3 regions of the Bradyrhizobium sp. B097 genome follow, and region 2 is predicted to be linked to each of the others. Evidence: predicted binding sites of a transcription regulator. Region 2 holds the regulator's gene; each other region holds the start of a gene.
The links. The regulator LexA, encoded in region 2, represses DNA repair genes until DNA is damaged. The targets are predictions, from matches to a motif close to TGTTCNNNNTGTGTTCNG.
Positions count from the first base shown of each region.

Region 1 (3,600 bases), 990 kb from region 2:
CGAGCCCGGCGATCACCGGCTGCGGTCCATGCGCAAGGCCCTCGAGCAGCCTGCCGATTTCCATGTCGTTGAAGACGCCGCGCTGGCGAAAGCCGCGGAGGTAGAATAGCGCGTTGGTCCCCATGAATCCCGCCGCGATCAGCTCCAGCAGTCGCATCTCGGTCGCGCCTAGTCCCGATCTGCTCCATGGCAGCTCACGAAGCAGATCAAGCAGCGCCGGCCTCAGCAAGGGAAACGCGCTCAGGTCGCGGTGCACCACATCGAAACACGTCTGCGGAGTTGTCGCCCGATACGCCTGCCAGCACATGCTTGCAGTCTCGATATCCACAGCTCGGATGTTAGCCAGCGGGACCTCGTTCCAACCGCGCCATGCCGGGTCCATCGTTAGCAGGCTGAAGCCGACTTGACGCAATTTCAGCTTCGCTAACATGTCCGGCTGAGCATGAAACTGGTCGAGTACCCAGATCAACTGCAGCTGATCGTTTGGATCAGGGTCAAACCACAATTCGATGACGTCGAACGACTGGCAATAATCGTTGAACGCGAGGTCCTTCCAAGTTGCGCGCTTCGCGGACGGGGAAATCCAATCCGACCAATGATTCCCCGGCTTCTGGCCCGCTCGCACGCCGAAATAGGCCGCCAGCTCTTGTGACGAAGGCAGCACGCCCCAGGCGAAGCGAAATGAAAGCGGAAGCACCGCGTCGCCCAGACCTGCGCGTTTCAGGTCGAGCCCGGATGGATTACCCAAGATCAGGCGCTTCACCGCATCAACTCACTGAACACCGGCTACAAAACCAAACAGGCGCCGAAGACGTCGGCAACTCAACGTCCTCAGCGCCCGCTTGCAGCGAAATGATTTGATCGTTCGAGCATGATCTTTTCGGAAAACCGCTTCGCACTTTTCCGGATCATGCTTGAGGCTTACTCCTCGGCGGGCTCTTCGCCCTCGGCATCGCGCTCGGGCGTACCGGCAAGGATCTGCTCGGCGATCAGGCCGGAGTTCTGGCGGATCGCAGCTTCGATCTTGGCGGTGATGTCGGGATTCGCCTTCAGGAACGCCTTGGAGTTCTCGCGGCCCTGGCCGAGCCGCTGGCTGTCATAGGAGAACCAGGCGCCCGACTTCTCGACGATGCCGGCCTTGACGCCGAGGTCGAGGATCTCGCCCATCTTGGAGACGCCTTCGCCGTACATGATGTCGAACTCGACCTGCTTGAACGGCGGTGCCAGCTTGTTCTTCACCACCTTGACGCGGGTGGTGTTGCCGACCACCTCGTCGCGCTCCTTGATCGCGCCGATGCGGCGAATGTCGAGGCGGACCGAGGCATAGAATTTCAGCGCATTACCGCCGGTCGTGGTCTCCGGCGAGCCGTACATCACGCCGATCTTCATGCGGATCTGGTTGATGAAGATCACCATGGTGTGGGATTTGTTGATCGAGGCGGTGAGCTTGCGCAGCGCCTGGCTCATCAAGCGCGCCTGCAGGCCCGGCAGCGCATCGCCCATCTCGCCCTCGAGCTCGGCCTTCGGCACCAGCGCCGCGACCGAATCGATCACCAGCACGTCGACCGCACCGGAGCGCACCAGCGTGTCGCAAATCTCCAGCGCCTGCTCGCCGGTGTCGGGCTGCGAGATCAGGAGCTCGTCGATGTTGACGCCGAGCTTGCGCGCATAGACCGGGTCGAGCGCGTGTTCGGCGTCGATGAAGGCGCAGATGCCGCCCTTCTTCTGGCCTTCCGCCACGGTGTGCAGCGCCAGCGTGGTCTTGCCCGACGATTCCGGCCCGTAGATCTCGACGACACGTCCCTTCGGCAGACCGCCGACGCCGAGCGCAATGTCGAGCCCCAGCGATCCCGAGGACACCGTCTCGACATCCATCGAACGGTCGTTCTTGCCGAGCTTCATCACCGAGCCCTTGCCGAACTGACGCTCGATCTGGGAGAGCGCGGCTGAGAGGGCCTTGGACTTGTCCATGGAGGATCCTTCGACGATACGCAGTGCAGTAGCGGACATTTGGGATGTGCTCCTTATGGCGGGGATTCGCTAGCGGGAAAAACGGGCGATGCGATCAGGCGGAACGCGTTTGTTGATAGGAACCTCGTACCACGTTTGTTCTATGTTCGCAATATGTTCTTTTCGGCGTATCAGCGTTGTCCGCGTTTAAGCCCCTGTGTCTTAGTTTGAATTCTAGAGTGTCCTGAATCCGATTAAGCGAACGGAAACCATAGCTTAGCCAATGTTCTCAGTAGGACTACCGAGAAAGCCTATTCACTGTTCTGGGCTTATAAATTTCGATTGGACGCCATCCGTTCCTTGCTCGGGGTCGTCCCGCTCGGCGGATTTAGAGGCGGACGGAAAGGACCTGCGACCGACGAATACCAGGAGAGCGCCGGGGATAGCGAGTAGTAGGGCGTATACCAAGAAAGTTGCCTCAGTCCCGATGCATTCCGCGTCGCCAGTGCACGAGCTAAGAACCGACAAATATATTGCCGAAGATACGAGTCCGAGCGCTCCCATTAGCGCGGTTGCCCCAACGTAGAACGCCGTCATTCTGGCGATTGTCATCTAGTTCTAGCCTTAGAGGCCGCCTCTTCGCTCGCGAATCGAACGGCACGCTTCCGCGCGACCTCAGCGCCATCGGCGACGCCAACGCGATGAAGCGCCGAGGCAGCGCGGTCCGGACTGATCGCCGTGATAGCCAATTTGGGACATGTCCCGTGGCACAAATTGTATAGGCTCCCAGCTATCAGGATTTTGCACACCTTCGTGGGGCTAGGGCCAGCGCCGTCCGCAAGCATTTCAAGCGGGCGGCGTTGTGCTGTCAGGCATCAGCCCAGATGAACCCGGGCGGATCCGAACACGCCGACGGAAGCCGTTATCGAAGCGTTTGAGCGGCGGCGCGGCGCGATCCGTAGTTCTCCGGGGCAGAACAAAGTTCCGCGAGCAGGCGGCTCCGCCTTCGTCTCGACCTCATCAGATAATCAACGAGTTACCGAAGGATTTGGCGAAGCCGGATCACGATTGGCACAATCTGCATACTACCTTGGTACCCCTCCTGACGCCCAAAAAAACTACGTAGCGTTCGAGGGAAGACTCGGGTTCCGGCAGTGTTCGTAACATTGACTTGTCCGGCCGACGCACCGATTGCGCATCGCGAGGCAAGGCGACGCCGCCGGCGAACGGATCCACTTCGGGATCCGCAACGACGTCCAAAGGGGCGCGACGATTCACTCCATCCTTTGACGGGTGTTAATTATTAGTACAACCTTTGATTTAAATATCGACGACCGCCATTCATTCGCGGAACCGTTCCAGATGATTCACAAGGGCGTCGAATTCAGCGTCACGCAGCTCATGCCCGGCGTCTGGAAATGGCGTTTCCAGATCGGCGATCGGGTCTTCACGGGCAAGACCGAAGCAAAGCTCGACCTGTTGGCGATCCGCCGCGTGCAGCTGCGGATCGACCGCGAGCTGAACAATCTCGGGCTCGGACGGACCCGGGGGCACCGCGATCAGGACTGAGGCGCAGTCTGTCCGGCAAGCCGGCGAGCTTCAGTCCGCGCTGGCCAGCCGCCGCATCGTGAACTCGATCTCGCCGCCGGG
Region 1 covers NZ_CP152412.1:3,451,506-3,455,105, reverse strand. The annotation lists gene AAFG07_RS16045 (hypothetical protein) at 1-763, opposite strand, end outside; gene recA (recombinase RecA) at 922-2,010, opposite strand; gene AAFG07_RS16035 (hypothetical protein) at 3,313-3,519, shown strand; gene AAFG07_RS16030 (hypothetical protein) at 3,550-3,600, opposite strand, start outside.
Region 1: recA (recombinase RecA) is a predicted target of LexA. The motif match lies at 2,115-2,132, and genes of this name have one in related genera.

Region 2 (3,600 bases):
GAAGACACCGCCGTCGACGGCGACCACATCACGATCACCGAGCTAGCTGCCGCCGGACGGCACATCCGCCCGGCCGGCGTCGACTTCCGTGAAGGCGACGTACTGCTCGATGCCGGCAGCCGCCTCTCCGATCGCGCGCTGTCGCTGGCGGCCGCCATGAACTATCCGGAGCTTGCGGTGCACCGCCGTCCGAAGGTCGCGGTGCTGGCGACCGGCGACGAGCTGGTGATGCCGGGCTCGGAGCCCGGCGCCGGCCAGATCGTCTATTCCAACGGCTATGCGCTGCGGGCGCTGGCCCGCGCCGAAGGCGCCGAGACCGTCGATCTCGGGGTTGCCGCCGACACGGTGGAAGCCACCACCGCCGGCATCCGCCGGGCGCGCGAGACCGGTGCCGACATCCTGATCACGACCGGCGGCGCCTCGGTCGGCGACCACGACCTGGTCAAGCAGTCGCTGGAGGCCGAGGGCGTCAAGATGGCGTTCTGGCGGATCGCGATGCGGCCCGGCAAGCCGATGATGCATGGCCGGCTCGGCGCAATGCGGGTGATCGGCCTGCCCGGCAATCCGGTGTCCTCCTATGTCTGCGCCTTCCTGTTTCTGGTGCCGTTGATTCGGGCGTTGAGCGGCCGAAAAGCTGTTCATCATCGCCGCGCGAGCGCATTGCTCGGCCGCGACCTCGCCGCCAACGACCAGCGCGAGGACTATCTGCGGGCGCGTCTGGAGGCGCGCGAGGACGGCACGCTGATCGCAACGCCTGTCATGCAGCAGGACTCGTCCCTGCTCGGGAATCTCGCTGCGGCACGGGCACTTCTCGTGCGTCCACCGTTTGCGCCCGCCGCCGTCAAAGGCAGCGAATGCGAGATCCTGACACTGCCCGAGTGACGGCGCAGACCGCATCGCTTGAGCGCTCGCCGGATGCGTTCACCGGAAATTAAGTGGTTGCGGAACACATATCGAACATATAGTGTCCGTTCATGATTTGTTTCGAGTACTGGTGTGTACAAATGGGAGGCCGCGAGGGAGCGCTTGTGATGAGCACCGTGCTCCTGAGGTCAGGCCCCGCCTGAAAAGTCTCGGAATCGAACGACGCTACCAACCGGGGGAATACTCGAGATGCTCACGCGCAAACAGTACGAACTTCTGCGTTTCATCAATGAACGTCTGAAGGAGGCCGGCGTACCGCCCTCGTTCGACGAGATGAAGGATGCACTCGACCTGCGCTCGAAGTCCGGAATCCACCGCCTGATCACTGCACTGGAAGAGCGCGGCTTCATCCGCCGCCTGCCCAACCGCGCCCGCGCCATCGAAGTCATCAAGCTGCCCGAGCTCGCGGCCGGCGGCGGCAACGGCCGCCGCGGCTTCACCCCGAGCGTCATCGAAGGCACCCTCGGCAAGCGCACAAGCACGCCGCCGATCGCCGAGGACGACGGCAACCGTCCGGTCGCGGTCCCCGTGATGGGCCGGATCGCCGCCGGTACGCCGATCGAGGCGCTGCAGACCCGCAGCCACACCATCAGCGTACCGCCCGACATGCTTGGCTCCGGCGAGCACTATGCGCTGGAAGTGCGCGGCGACTCGATGGTCGATGCCGGTATCCTCGACGGCGACATGGCGCTGATCCAGCGCAACGACGTCGCCAACACCGGCGACATCGTGGTGGCGCTGATCGACGAGGAGGAAGCCACCCTGAAGCGCTTCCGCCGCCGCGGCGCGTCGATCGCGCTGGAGCCGGCCAACACCGCCTATGAAGTGCGCATTCTGCCGCCGAACCGGGTCCGCATCCAGGGCAAGCTGATCGGCCTCTATCGCAAATACTGAATTTCAAATACTTGCGGCGGCGGGGAACGAGCGACACATCGGATCGTTCCTTGGATGATAGGGTAGTGTGCTGTTTGCCCGATGCGCTCCGATACCTCTCACGCAGCGTCGCGTGTTTGTGATCGGGAGCGTTGGGCGACCAGTCGTACAATCGCCCAGAAACGAGGAGACACTCGTTCGCTATCGTCCACTCTGGTAGAGGCCCTATGCCTCAAGGAGAGGCACGGGTCGCTACCTCGATTAGAGGAGCCATCCGATGTGTGACTATAGTCTGCACGCCGTGGCGTCGCGCCCCGCCATTGTTGGAGAGACGCTGATCACCACGACTTTCCGCGGCACGTCGACCCGCGGCTTTGCTTCGGAGACCGATCCCACTGTCGCGGTCTGCATGCTGCCGGGCACCGAGCTCGCTTTCGCCGAGAACGTTCGCTACGACAGCCGCTGGATCTGGACCAAGACGATGAACTTCCGCGTCGGAGTGTTCAACGAAGTCGAGCCCGACGTTCCCGATCGCCATCATGACGCGGTCGAATTCCCCGACGGCAGCCATGTGCTGGTGACCCAACTCGTCGAGGGACAACGCGTCAGCGTGCTGCAATTGCCGGCACTGCATCCGCCGGTCGAGCAGAAGCCGAAGATAGTGGAGCGGCGCCCCTCCGCATTTGCGTCGCTGTTTTTGGGTTGAACGCATCGTCGCCGCGGGATGAGCTGTCCGGCGGCGGATGACCTAAGCGATTTCGAGCGACCCCGGACGCCGGGCTCCGGGGCGCAGCTGGAGAATTGCGTCGACGCGCGCCTTGGCGCATCATCGGGCACGGAGGACGTGCGTGGTGGTCGACAAGGTCACATGGCAAAAGGCTGGACGCGTCACGGAGCCGGGCCGCTACATGTTCCGGTTCGGCTGGCTGACGGTGACGGCTGACGACCTGAAGGTCTGGGAGCAATTCCCCGAGGCTTCCTTCACCCTCGTCAAGAAGCCCGACGCCGGCCCTGACTCCGACGAATACCATCTCGGCCTGTTCGAGTTGCCGACCGGCCCCTCACCCGACAACGGCTAATCTTCGCCCTGCAAATCGGTCTCGGCCGGCGTCGCATCCACGGCGGGCCGCGGCGCGCTGGCGGGTGTGCGTAGCGTCGTCTCGCTCTCGCCATCGCCGGGAACCGCCGGCGACCACGGCCGGTCGATCCCGCCGGGCTTGACCGCATCGATGGCGTAGCCGTCCCTGATGCGCCGCAGCACCAGCGCGCCGTGGCGCCGCAACCGCTCGGCATCGATCACCGAGGCCGCGCAGCCCCGCGGTGCCGGCCGCGCGGTCACGATCAGCGCCGCACGCTCGCAATCGTCGGCCAATGCCTCCGGCCGGCTCGCCAGCGCGACGAAGGCGCCGCCGGGCCCCTGCGTCACACAGCCGCTCGGATCGCAAGAGACGCCCTCGCCGAGCGACGCGTCGGTCGCGGTCCGCGCATCGGCATCCGCCGCCAGCCACTCCTTGACGAGGAAGGCGTCCTTCGCGCTGTGCATGAGATGCAGCCGGCCGTCGCCGCCCCGCACCGCAACGTTGCGACCGTCGGCGGAGACCAGCACGTCCGGCTGCGGCACCCGCAGCGCCCAGACCGAGGCCACCACCAACAGCACCGCGCCCGACCAGCGCAGCGGCGTGCGCAACAGCCCGAGCAGGATGAGACCCGTGCTTGCCACGACCATCGGCCCGATTCCGAACGCCGCCATCCGGCCGACCGCGCCCGGCAGCGCAGCAACCCATTGCGTCACCAGGATCATCC
Region 2 covers NZ_CP152412.1:4,440,054-4,443,653, reverse strand. The annotation lists gene glp (gephyrin-like molybdotransferase Glp) at 1-882, shown strand, start outside; gene lexA (transcriptional repressor LexA) at 1,114-1,818, shown strand; gene AAFG07_RS20935 (hypothetical protein) at 2,075-2,503, shown strand; gene AAFG07_RS20930 (hypothetical protein) at 2,649-2,876, shown strand; gene AAFG07_RS20925 (ComEC/Rec2 family competence protein) at 2,873-3,600, opposite strand, start outside.

Region 3 (3,600 bases), 330 kb from region 2:
CCAATTGTAGCCGATGGTGCCGCCGCCGAAGCCGCCTTCCATCTTCGGGTTGCCGGAGTCCTCGCTGGCATAGCCACCGAAGCCGCCGATGTAGAAGCCGGTCCAGTTGTAGATCGCGGCCGGCGGCGGAGCCTTCACGTAAGGCGCGCGGGCCGCCATGTCGGCGGCCATCGCCGGTGCAATTGCGCTGAAGGCAAACATGCCGGCCGATGCCAGCAAAACATTCCTGATTTTCAAAGTCCCAGTCCCATTTTCTTGTTGCCCCTCCAAACTTGAAGGGAACGTCACAGCCCTGTCGTGTGACGCTCGTGTGTTTCTACATAGAAATCTTGGAAGTTGTGTATCCGTGAAACCACAATGCACGGAAAACGGCCCGCGCGAGGCGCGCCTTGCTCGCAACGAAAAAGCCGGCGCAAGGCTGGCTCTTGTGTTCGCTGCGCAGGTGCGGCGCGCGACTGCCGGTAGCTCAGTATTTCGCTGATACGACCGGGCTCGCCACGTTGAAGTGGTAATTGATGCCGAGCTTGACGGTGTGGAACGTGTCCTTCCACTCCGAGCGATCGTTGATCGCGGGCGTGTACTGGATCGGCGCGACCTTGCCGAGATCGATGTAATTGTCCTCGAGCTTGGCCGACCAGTTGGCGGCGAACATGTATTCGACGCCGGCGCCGTCGGTCCAACCCCAGCGCGTGTCGCTGGCCGAGATCGAGGGCGGCGCGAGCCCGGCATTGTAGCGATGCAGGATGTCGCCAACCGCGCTTGGCCGCGCAAACGAGCCGACCAAGCAAACAAAAAGGCCGGCGCGAGGCCGGCCTTTCGTTTGGATCAAATCCGTGTCGCGCGATCAGTAGCGCGCAACCACCGGGCCACCCCACTTGTAGTTCACGCGGACGGTGACGAGGTCGACGTCCTGGCGATCGCGGATGCCGCTGAACAGCGCGCCGGTCGGGGTGGTGAGGTTGTAGGTCTTGTCCTGCATGAACAGGTGGTCGTACTCGACACCGGCGGTCCAGTTCGGCGCGAAGCCGACTTCGATGCCGGCGCCGATGGTGCCGCCCCAACGGGTGTCGGTCGTGCGGCCGGCGAGCACGCCGGTCGGCGTGAAGTAGGTGCTGAAGCGGTTGTCGGTCAGCGCGGCACCGCCCTTGGCGTAAAGCAGCACGTTGTTGACGGCGTAGCCGATCTGGCCGGTGAACAGGCCGAACGCGTCGATCTTGCTCTGGTTGGTGAACAGACCCGGGAAGATCGCGCTGTTGTTGCTGCCCTTCAAGTCAGCCCAGTCGCCTTGCGCTTCGAGGCCGAACACCCAGGTGCCAGCCTGCCAGCGATAGCCGATCTGGCCACCGGCAACGCCGCCGGTCGCATCATGGCAACCATCCGAGCCGAGCAGGATGCCGCCCGGGATCTGGTCCCAGCAATTGTGGCTTGAGCCCCAGCCGCCGTTGGCGCCGATGTAGAAGCCGCTCCAGTCATAGACGGCGGCGATCATTGGCGGCGGCGCCTTGGTGTAGGGGCGCGCAGCGAGATCGGCGGCCGCGGCCGGCGCAGCGAACGCAATCAGCGCAACCGTCGCGAGCAAAAACTTCTTCATAATCAAACCCCCAGCTTCCCAATCGGCTTCCAAAAGGTCCCGAAGCGCGATTTCAGACGCGAGCGCCCATCTGATGGCTGGTACCTATACGCTGATTCAACCGGAAACGCCGTCTCCCAAATGCAACACTCGCGGACGAAGTATCGACACGGCAAGGCGTTGATTTGATTTGCATTTCGTAAGGCGTCGGAGCTCGCTGGTGACTGGGACCGAAATCGGCGGCCGCGCCGTCGCCATCGGCCGCTTCTACGGCTGGTTGTGGCGAACAAAACTGGAACAGTGCCGGCTGCGGTGCTATATCTCGATAATCGTGGATAACCGCGCGACGGCGAGGGCATCGAGCCGGCACCGGCCGTATAGGTCATTCGCGACGCCTGCAAGTAAGTGGCGATGGTTGAGAGTGGCGGCCGATGTCCGGCGCCCGGTTTTCGAGTGGAGATGATGCAATGGCGGGAAGCGTGAACAAGGTGATCCTGGTTGGAAACCTCGGCAAGGATCCGGAGATCCGGCGGACGCAGGACGGCCGTCCGATCGCCAATCTTTCCATCGCCACCTCGGAGACCTGGCGCGACAAGGGCACCGGCGAGCGCAAGGAAAAGACCGAGTGGCACCGCGTCGTGATCTTCAACGAAGGCCTCTGCAAGGTCGCCGAGCAGTACCTGAAGAAGGGCGCCAAGGTGTACATCGAGGGTCAGTTGCAGACCCGCAAATGGACCGACCAGAGCGGCGTCGAGAAGTACTCGACCGAGGTCGTGCTGCAGGGCTTCAACTCCAACCTCACCATGCTCGACGGGCGGGGCGGCGGAGGCGGCAGCTTCGCCGATGATGGCGGCGGCAGCGATTTCGGCTCGTCCGGTCCGGTCAGCTCAGCGCCGCGCCGCGCGGTCGCCGCCGGCGGCGGCAGCCGCAACAGCGACATGGACGACGACATCCCGTTCTGACCGCAAGTCGCGGTTTCGACGCTTCCGTCAGGCGCCGTTCCGTGAAGATTCATTTCCCGGAGCGGCGGTATGACGCGGCGAGGATAGGTCCTTGTGTGGATTATGAGGATAACCTCATATCCATCTGACCATATTTCACTAACATCCAGTGGATCGCGCAAGTTCCCCAGACTTTGACACAGGTCAATGTGAATGATATTTACATTGGCCTGCGGCGAGTGACGTCTGGCCGTGAGCTTCACTCGAGGGCTGCCATCATGAGCCTCGCGCCATTGCTCGACGCTGCGCCTGCGATCCCGCTCCATGCCTTTGCCGCGATGGCTGCCTTCGTGCTCGGCTCCATCCAGCTCGCGGCCCCGAAGGGCACGCTGCCGCACCGGACGCTGGGCTGGATCTGGGTGATCCTGATGCTGGTCGTCGCCGGGAGCTCGTTCTGGATCCATCAGATCCAGCTGGTGGGCCCGTGGAGTCCGATACACCTGCTGTCGATCTTCTCACTGGTCATGCTGGTGCTCGGCGTGACGGCCGCGCGGAGCCACAACGTCCGCCGCCACAAGTTCACGATGATCGGCATTTTCTTCGGCGCGCTGGTGATTGCCGGCCTGTTCACCTTCGTGCCCGGGCGGATCATGCACGCAGTGGTGTTCGGGCACTGAGAGAAGCGAAATCGCGAATGGTGAGCGGCGAATACCGTACCGGGAACCCGTGTTCCATGCGCAATTCGCCGCTCACGATTCGCTTCCCGGGCCAAGCCGCGGCCGAAGCCGCAAACAAGCCCGTAAGTACATGAAAAAACGAAGGGAAAAACGGCTTGCCGGAGCCGCGCAAGGGTGGTTATCAGGCCCCTGATGGTCTATATGATTCCCCAGCAGAACTGACCGGATTTCCCCTTTGTCCGAACCCGAAGACGACAAGCCCGGCGAGCCGCCGGTGCCCTCCGATATTCGTCCCGTTTCCATTCTCGACGAGATGAAGAAGTCCTACCTCGATTACGCGATGAGCGTGATCGTGTCGCGTGCGTTGCCCGATGCGCGCGACGGGCTCAAGCCGGTGCACCGGCGCATCCTC
Region 3 covers NZ_CP152412.1:4,765,317-4,768,916, reverse strand. The annotation lists gene AAFG07_RS22475 (outer membrane beta-barrel protein) at 1-231, opposite strand, end outside; partial or broken gene AAFG07_RS22470 (outer membrane beta-barrel protein) at 467-757, opposite strand; gene AAFG07_RS22465 (outer membrane beta-barrel protein) at 845-1,591, opposite strand; gene AAFG07_RS22460 (single-stranded DNA-binding protein) at 2,038-2,532, shown strand; gene AAFG07_RS22455 (DUF2306 domain-containing protein) at 2,790-3,188, shown strand; gene gyrA (DNA gyrase subunit A) at 3,424-3,600, shown strand, end outside.
Region 3: AAFG07_RS22460 (single-stranded DNA-binding protein) is a predicted target of LexA. The motif match lies at 1,853-1,870, and genes of this name have one in related genera.